Regions from separate parts of the Massilia hydrophila genome, predicted to be linked through region 2. Evidence: predicted binding sites of a transcription regulator. Region 2 holds the regulator's gene; the other holds the start of a gene.
What was found. The regulator sigma-54, encoded in region 2, starts transcription at its own class of promoters, with help from an activator protein. The targets are predictions, from matches to a motif close to TGGCANGNAANCTGCTTT.
Positions count from the first base shown of each region.

Region 1: the regulator sigma-54 is predicted to act here: its motif matches at 1,765-1,782, upstream of LE190_RS12890 (pilin).

Region 1 is NZ_JAHYBX010000004.1:212,716-216,872, reverse strand. Features, by position in the region: gene LE190_RS12895 (S9 family peptidase) at 1-1,181, shown strand, start outside; gene LE190_RS12890 (pilin) at 1,255-1,704, opposite strand; gene sucD (succinate--CoA ligase subunit alpha) at 2,039-2,920, opposite strand; gene sucC (ADP-forming succinate--CoA ligase subunit beta) at 2,939-4,108, opposite strand.
Region 2 is NZ_JAHYBX010000002.1:501,960-506,116, forward strand. Features, by position in the region: gene lptA (lipopolysaccharide transport periplasmic protein LptA) at 32-595, shown strand; gene lptB (LPS export ABC transporter ATP-binding protein) at 592-1,353, shown strand; gene LE190_RS09430 (RNA polymerase factor sigma-54) at 1,371-2,855, shown strand; gene hpf (ribosome hibernation-promoting factor, HPF/YfiA family) at 2,914-3,267, shown strand; gene LE190_RS09440 (enoyl-CoA hydratase/isomerase family protein) at 3,412-4,157, shown strand, end outside.

The DNA of each region.
Region 1 (4,157 bases), on a different contig from region 2:
GCCGCACCCTGGCCTACCTGGCGATGGCGCGCCCTGGCTTCGAGGCCGACCGCTACCAGGTGATGCTGATGGACGTGGCCACCGGCGCGAAGCGCAAGCTGGCGGCCGACTGGGACCGCTCGGCCGGCAGCCTGCAATGGCGCGCCGACGGCAAGGCGCTGGTCGTCGACGCCGAAGACCTGGGCCAGCACCGCCTGTTCTCGATTGACGTCGCCAGCGGCAAGGTCAGCGCGCTCACCGACAAGGGCGCGGTCGGCGCCTTCGACCTGCGCGGCGACACGCTCGCCTACACCCAGGCCAACCTGGCGTCCGGCGCCCAGCTGTTCGCGATGAAACTGGGCGGCGCGCCGGTCCAGCTGACGGAGCTGAATGCCGAGCGCCTGGCGGATGTGCGCTGGGGCCGCTACGAGCAGTTCAGCTTCAAGGGTGCAAACGGCGATACCGTGTATGGCCACGTGATGCAGCCCTGGAACGCCGAGCCGGGCAAGAAATACCCGGTCGCCTTCCTGGTGCACGGCGGTCCGCAAGGCAGCTTCGGCAATGGCTGGAGCTACCGCTGGAATCCGCAGGTGTATGCCGGCGCGGGCTACGCCACCGTGTTCATCGACTTCCACGGCTCCACCGGCTATGGCCAGAAGTTCACCGATTCGATCAGCGGCGACTGGGGCGGCAAGCCGCTCGAGGATTTGAAAAAGGGCCTGGACGCGGCGGTGAAGAAGTTCCCCTGGCTCGACCGCGGCCGCAGCTGCGCGCTTGGCGCCTCCTATGGCGGCTACATGATGAACTGGATCGCGGGGAACTGGAACGACGGCTTCCGCTGCCTGGTGAACCACGACGGCGTGTTCGATTCGCGCGGCATGGCTTACTCGACCGAGGAACAGTGGTTCACCGACTGGGAAAACGGCGGCCCGTATTTCTCGGTGCCGGACAAGCATGAGAAGTTCAACCCGGTCCACCACGTGAACAAGTGGAAGACGCCGATGCTGGTGATCCAGGGCGACCTGGACTTCCGCATTCCGACCGCGCAGGCGCTGGGCACGTTTACCGCCCTGCAGCGCAAGGGCATCGACAGCCAGCTGCTGGTGTTCCCGGACGAGAACCACTGGGTGCTGAAACCGGCGAACTCGGTGCAGTGGCACCATACGGTGGTCAACTGGCTGGACCGCTACCTGAAGCAGTAAGGTAGAAAACAAAAAACCCGGGAGATCCCGGGTTTTTTGTTGGGTAGCCGTTGCCGGCTACGTCATGTCGGTATTAGCCTTCTGCTTTGCAGGTGCCTTCCGAGCCGATCACATCGCTCTGGTCTGCAGCAAGCACGTCGGTGGTGCAAGCCCAGGCGCCGTTGTCGTCACGGGTCAGGGTGATGACCTTGCCCTTGACCTTGGCCGGGCCGTCCATCACTTCGCAGGTCAGCGTGGTGCTGCTGGCGCCGAAGGTGCAGTTGGCGGTCGGCTTGTCAGCAGCGGCCAGGCCGGCGTCTTCCGGTGCGTCGATTTCTTCGCCCTGGTTCAGCTTCACGTCGAAGCCGGTCTTGCCTGCCGAGACTTCACCCAGCGCAGCAGCGAATTTCGACTTGGCGACGTAGTTCTGGTAAGCCGGGATCGCCACGGCAGCCAGGATACCGATGATCGCGACGACGATCATCAGTTCGATCAGGGTGAAACCGCCTTCAGCTTTTTTGGTTTGCATTTGCTTGATGTTCATTTTTCTCTCCAGGGTGGTGTTTCAGGTAATTGGGTTACTGCTTGTTGCCACGCATTACTATATGCAATCGGTGTGCCAGCCCTAAATACCCCGATTTTATTAGCGACGAGCTAACGAAACGGCCTGTTTAGCCAGGTTTTGGCTTGAGCTGTGACAAAATTTGTCATAGATGCCGGACAAATTTTGTTATCGAACACTTTCTGTGCCGCAATTTGTCATGCCTGGGGCATGGCTGGCATGCCAGCCCGGTTGACCTGCGTGGGAGCAGCGCGTGATGCCGGAGACGAAAAAAAGGGGAGCTCGCGCTCCCCTTTGTTTTACCAACTGGTCAGGATTACAGCATGGCCTTCAGCAGGCGAGCCATTTCCGACGGGTTCTTGGTAACGGTGATGCCGCAGGCTTCCATGATTTCCAGCTTGGCTTGCGCGGTATCGGCGCCGCCCGAGATCAGCGCGCCGGCGTGGCCCATGCGCTTGCCCGGAGGCGCGGTGACGCCAGCGATGAAGCCGACGACCGGCTTCTTCATGTTGTCCTTGATCCACTGAGCAGCGTTCGCCTCGTCCGGGCCGCCGATCTCGCCGATCATGATGACGGCGTCGGTGTCCGGATCGTCGTTGAACATGCGCATCACGTCGATGTGCTTCAGGCCGTTGATCGGGTCGCCGCCGATGCCGACTGCCGACGACTGGCCCAGGCCCAGCGCGGTCAGCTGGCCGACTGCTTCATAGGTCAGGGTGCCCGAGCGCGACACGACACCGATGCGGCCCTTCTTGTGGATGTGACCCGGCATGATGCCGATCTTGATCTCGTCCGGGGTAATCAGGCCTGGGCAGTTCGGGCCCAGCAGCAGGGTCTTCGAACCGGCCTTGGCCATACGGTCCTTGACTTCCATCATGTCACGGACAGGGATGCCTTCAGTGATGCAGATTGCCAGGTCGAGTTCAGCTTCGACGGCTTCCCAGATCGCGGCGGCTGCGCCTGCCGGCGGAACGTAGATGACCGACACGGTGGCGCCGGTTTCCGACTTGGCTTCCTTGACCGATGCGTAGATCGGGATGCCTTCGAAATCTTCGCCGGCTTTCTTCGGGTTCACGCCTGCCACGAAGGCTTCACGGCCGTTCGCGTAGTCGCGGCACATGCGGGTGTGGAACTGGCCGGTCTTGCCGGTGATACCTTGGGTGATGACTTTGGTGTCTTTGTTAATCAGAATCGACATTTTTATTTCCTTCGCGAATTAGGCTTGGCCAGCGGCAGCGGCAACGACCTGCTTCGCTGCGTCTTCCATGGTGTCGGCGGAGATGATCGGCAGGCCCGAATCGGCCAGCATCTTCTTGCCCAGGTCTTCGTTGGTGCCCTTCATGCGCACGACCAGCGGCACCTGCAGCGACACGGCCTTCGATGCGGTGATCACGCCTTCGGCGATCACGTCGCAGCGCATGATGCCGCCGAAGATGTTGACCAGGATGGCTTTCAGGCCCGGGTTCTTCAGCATGATCTTGAATGCTTCGGTAACCTTTTCTGCGGTTGCACCGCCGCCCACGTCCAGGAAGTTGGCCGGCTCGCCGCCGAACAGCTTGATGGTGTCCATGGTGGCCATGGCCAGGCCGGCGCCGTTCACCAGGCAGCCGATGTTGCCGTCGAGCGAAATGTAGGCCAGGTCGAACTTCGATGCTTCGACTTCAGCCGGATCTTCTTCGTCCAGGTCGCGGTAGGCGACGATTTCCGGGTGACGGAACAGGGCGTTCGAGTCGAAGTTGAACTTGGCGTCCAGCGCAATGACCTTACCCGAGCCGGTCAGGATCAGCGGGTTGATTTCGGCCAGCGATGCGTCGGTTTCCCAGTAGGCTTTGTACAGGCCTTGCAGGTTGGTGCGGGCATCGACGATCGACGCTTCCGGCACGCCGATCTTGCGGGCGATGTCGTCAGCTTGCTCATCGGTCAGGCCGATCGACGGCTCGATCACGACGTTGTGGATCTTTTCCGGGTTGCTGTGCGCGACTTCCTCGATGTCCATGCCGCCTTCCGACGAGGCCATCAGCACGACTTTCTGGGTGACGCGGTCGGTGACCAGCGAGACGTACAGTTCCTTCTTGATGTCGGCGCCTTCTTCGATCAGCAGGCGGCGCACTTTCTGGCCTTCCGGGCTGGTCTGGTGCGTGATCAGCTGCATGCCCATGATCTGGTCGGCGTATTCCTTGACCTGTTCCAGCGACTTGGCAACCTTGACACCGCCACCTTTACCGCGGCCGCCGGCGTGGATCTGCGCCTTGACGACCCAGACCGGGCCGCCCAGCTCTTCAGCGGCCTTGACCGCTTCTTCCACGCTCATGCACGGAATACCGCGCGGAACGGTCACTCCGAATTTTCGGAGAATTTCTTTGCCCTGGTACTCATGGATTTTCATGCTGGCTTCCCTTCTTTTCTATGTACTGAATGAGTAATGCGGTTGAATG
Region 2 (4,157 bases):
AGCACTGCGCGGTTAACCCAGGACCAGCAACATGAAAAAACTCTTCGTCGCCGTCTTCCTCGGCCTGGCCGCCTTCGGCGCCTCGGCCGAGCGCGCGGATTCGCTCAAGCAGGCCGTGATCACCTTCGACACGCTCGACGTGGACGAGGTCACCCAGACCCGCATCCTCACCGGCAACGTGGTGATCACGCGCGGCACCCTGGTGCTCAAGTCGGACCGCGCATTGATGAAGGAAACGCCGGAAGGCTACATGAGCGTGACCCTCACCGCCAACAACGGCAAGACCGCCACCTTCCGCCAGAAGCGCGACGGCGGTCCCGACCTGTGGGTCGAAGGCCAGGCCCAGCGCATCGAATACGATGACCGCGCCGAACTGGTGAAGCTGTTCGCGAATGCCGAAGTGCGCGAACTGGAGAACGGCCGCATGAGCAACGAGATCCGCGGCCCCTTCATTTCCTACGACAACCGCAAGCAGGTGGCGCAGGTGCGCAACGACGTCAGCGGCGCCAGCAAGGTCGGCGGCGGACGCGGCACCCTGATCATCGCGCCGCGCCGCAACCCGGCCGCGGCACCTGCCGAGGGTGCCAAGCAATGACGGCAGCATCCGCGGCTTGCAGCACGCTGATCGTCAAGGGCCTGCAGAAGAGTTATGGCAAGCGCCTGGTGGTGCGCGACGTCTCGCTGCAGGTCGACTGCGGCGAGGTGGTCGGCCTGCTCGGTCCGAACGGCGCCGGCAAGACCACGTCCTTCTACATGATCGTCGGCCTGGTGCCGTCGGATGCCGGCACCATCGACATCAACGGTACCGACATTTCCAGCCTGCCGATCCACCGGCGCGCGGTGCTGGGCCTGTCCTACCTGCCGCAGGAAGCCTCGGTGTTCCGCAAGCTCACGGTCGAGGACAACATCCGCGCCGTGCTCGAGCTGCAGCACGACGCCAACGGCAAGGCGCTGTCGAAGAACGAGATCAACGAACGGCTCGACACCCTGCTGGCCGAACTGCAGATCGAGAAGCTGCGCGAGAACCCGGCGCTGTCGCTGTCCGGTGGCGAGCGGCGCCGCGTGGAGATCGCGCGCGCCCTGGCCACCAACCCGCGCTTCGTGCTGCTGGACGAACCCTTCGCCGGGGTCGACCCGATCGCCGTGATCGAGATCCAGCGCATCGTGCGCTTCCTGAAGGAGCGCAACATCGGGGTCCTGATCACCGACCACAACGTGCGCGAGACGCTCGGCATCTGCGACCGCGCCTACATCATCAACCAGGGCGCGGTGCTGGCCTCGGGCCGCCCTGACGACATCATCGCCGACGAATCGGTGCGCCGCGTCTACCTGGGCGAGCACTTCCGCATGTAGCCACGAACGCCTCCTGCATGAAACAGTCCCTCCAGCTTCGCACCTCGCAGCACCTGGCGCTCACGCCGCAACTGCAGCAGTCGATCCGGCTGCTGCAACTGTCCACGCTCGAACTGCACCAGGAGATCGAGCAGATCCTGCATGACAATCCCTTGCTGGAGCGGCTCGACGATCCGCTCGACCGCTCGGTGCGGCTGCTGGCCGACGGCGCCATCAACAGCGCGCCGGCCAGCGGCGAGGCGCCGCAGCCGGGCCAGGAAGCGCTTGATGCCGGCGCGCCGAAGGAAGGCGAGGGGTTCGAGGACGGCGCCGCCGATGGCGAGCGCGACGACGGCAGGGAGGGCGAGAGCGACTGGGGCGGCGAAGGCGGCGGCGCACGCAGCGGCGACGACGAGGACGGCCGCCCGCAGCTGGAAGCCGAGGGCATTTCGCTGCGCCAGCACCTGGCCGAGCAGATCCGCCTGACCGGCTGCAGCCTGCGCGACCGCGCGCTGGCCGAGCTGGTGATCGACGCGCTCGACGACAACGGCTACCTGGAAGAGCCGCTCGACGAGATCCATGCGCGCCTGCCGGCCGAGCTCGAGATCGAGATGGACGAGCTGCGCTGCGCGCTGGCGCTGGTGCAGAGCCTGGACCCGGTGGGCGTGGGCGCGCGCAGCGCGGCCGAATGCCTGGCGCTGCAGCTGCGCCGCATGCCGGGCGTGCCGCTGGTGACGCGGCGCCTGGCGCTGACCATCGTCGAAGGCTACCTGAGCTGGTTCGCCCAGCGCGAATACACCAAGCTGAAAAAGGCGCTCGACTGCGACGACGAAGACCTGCGCGAAGTGCAGGCCGTGGTCCGCCAGTGCAACCCGCACCCGGGCGCGGCCTTCGCCTCGAGCGTGTCGGACTTCGTGGTGCCTGACGTGATCGTGCGCCGCGCCAAGAGCGGCTGGGCGGTGTCGCTCAACCCGGACGTGATGCCCAAGCTGCGCGTGAACAACCTGTACGCCAGCCTGCTCAAGCAGGGCAAGAGCGAAAGCCAGATGGGCGCGCAGCTGCAGGAAGCGAAGTGGCTGATCAAGAACATGCGCCAGCGCTTCGACACGATCCTGCGGGTTGCCGAGGCGATCGTCGAGCGCCAGCGCAACTTTTTCAGCCACGGCGCGGTTGCCATGCGCCCTCTTGTTTTGCGTGAGATAGCTGATACACTAGGCCTACACGAGAGCACGATCTCGCGTGTAACCACGCAGAAATACATGCTGACCCCGCACGGCATGTTCGAGCTGAAGTACTTCTTCGGAAGCCACGTCGCCACCGAAGCGGGGGGAGAAGCCTCCTCGACGGCGATCCGCGCACTCATTGCGCAATTGACAGGAGCAGAAGACCCTAGGAATCCTCTTTCCGACAGCAAGATCGCGGAGATGCTCGGGGAACAAGGTATGGTCATTGCGCGCAGGACGGTCGCCAAATACCGTGAAGCGCTCAAGATTCCGCCCGTCAGCCTCCGCAAATCCCTGTAAAGCACCTGCCCACTCCCACCTTGTGGCGCGGGCGGGGCACCTTTCCAAAGGAGTGTGTATGAACCTCACAATCAGCGGCCACCATCTCGAAGTCACCCCCGCCATCCGTGAATACGTTCAGAATAAGCTCGAGCGCATCACCCGCCATTTCGATCACGTGATCGACACCCACGTGTTCCTCGCCATCGATAATCTCACTGAAAAAGAAAAAAGGCAGAAAGCCGAGATCAACCTCCAGGTGTCGGGCAAGATTTTGCATGTGGCCAGCGCCGCGCAAGACCTGTATGCGGCGATCGATACGCTGATGGACAGGCTGGACCGACAGGTTCTGAAACACAAATCCATGTTGCAAGACCATAGCCACGTGGCGCACAAGCGCCTTCCGGACAACGGAGAAGCTGCCGCCGCGTAAAGACGGGCCGTAGCCACCAATCGCAAGGGCGTCGGAGGGACGCCCTTTTTGCTTTCCGCAAATCATCAGTTGTTACTTTTCAGTGCTTCGGTTTGGCGCTGTACTTCTGTAGAATACATGTCTTTTCGACCACAGAAGCCCATCATGACCGACACCGTCCTGACCCGCGTCGCCAACCGCACCGGCGTCATTACGCTGGACCGCCCGAAAGCCCTGAACTCGCTCTCGCTCGACATGGTGCGCGCCCTGAGCGCCATCCTGCTGCAATGGAAGGAAGATGCCGGCGTCGAGGCGGTCGTGATCACCAGCAGCAGCGAGAAGGCCTTGTGCGCTGGCGGCGACATCCGCTTCTTCCACGAAATGGGGCGCGTCACGCCGATGGGCGGCAGCGCGCTGCTGGAAGATTTCTTCACCGAGGAATACGCGCTGAACCACCTGATCCACTTCTATCCGAAGCCGTACATCGCGGTGATGGATGGCGTGGTGATGGGCGGCGGCATGGGCATCGCCCAGGGCGGCCCGGATTGCGGGCTGCGCATCGTTACCGAACGCACGAAAATGGCCATGCCCGAGGTGAACATCGGCCTGTTCCCGGACGTGGGCGGGAGCCACTTCCTGTCGCATGCGCCGGGCCAGCTCGGCCAGTACCTGGGCTTGAGCGGGCTGACCATCGGCGCCGCCGATGCGCTCTACGTGGGCCTGGCGGACGTGTTCGTGCCGGGCGCCGAGCTGGGCGCGCTGATGGCGCTGGTGGAAGTGACACCGGGCGCGCAGCTGCCGCAGGCGATCCGCGACTTCGCGGCGCCGTTCGCCGCCCAGGCGGGTACGAGCGAGCTGCAGGCCCAGCGCGGCGTGGTCGACGCGCACTTCGGCGCGGCCTCGGTGGGCGC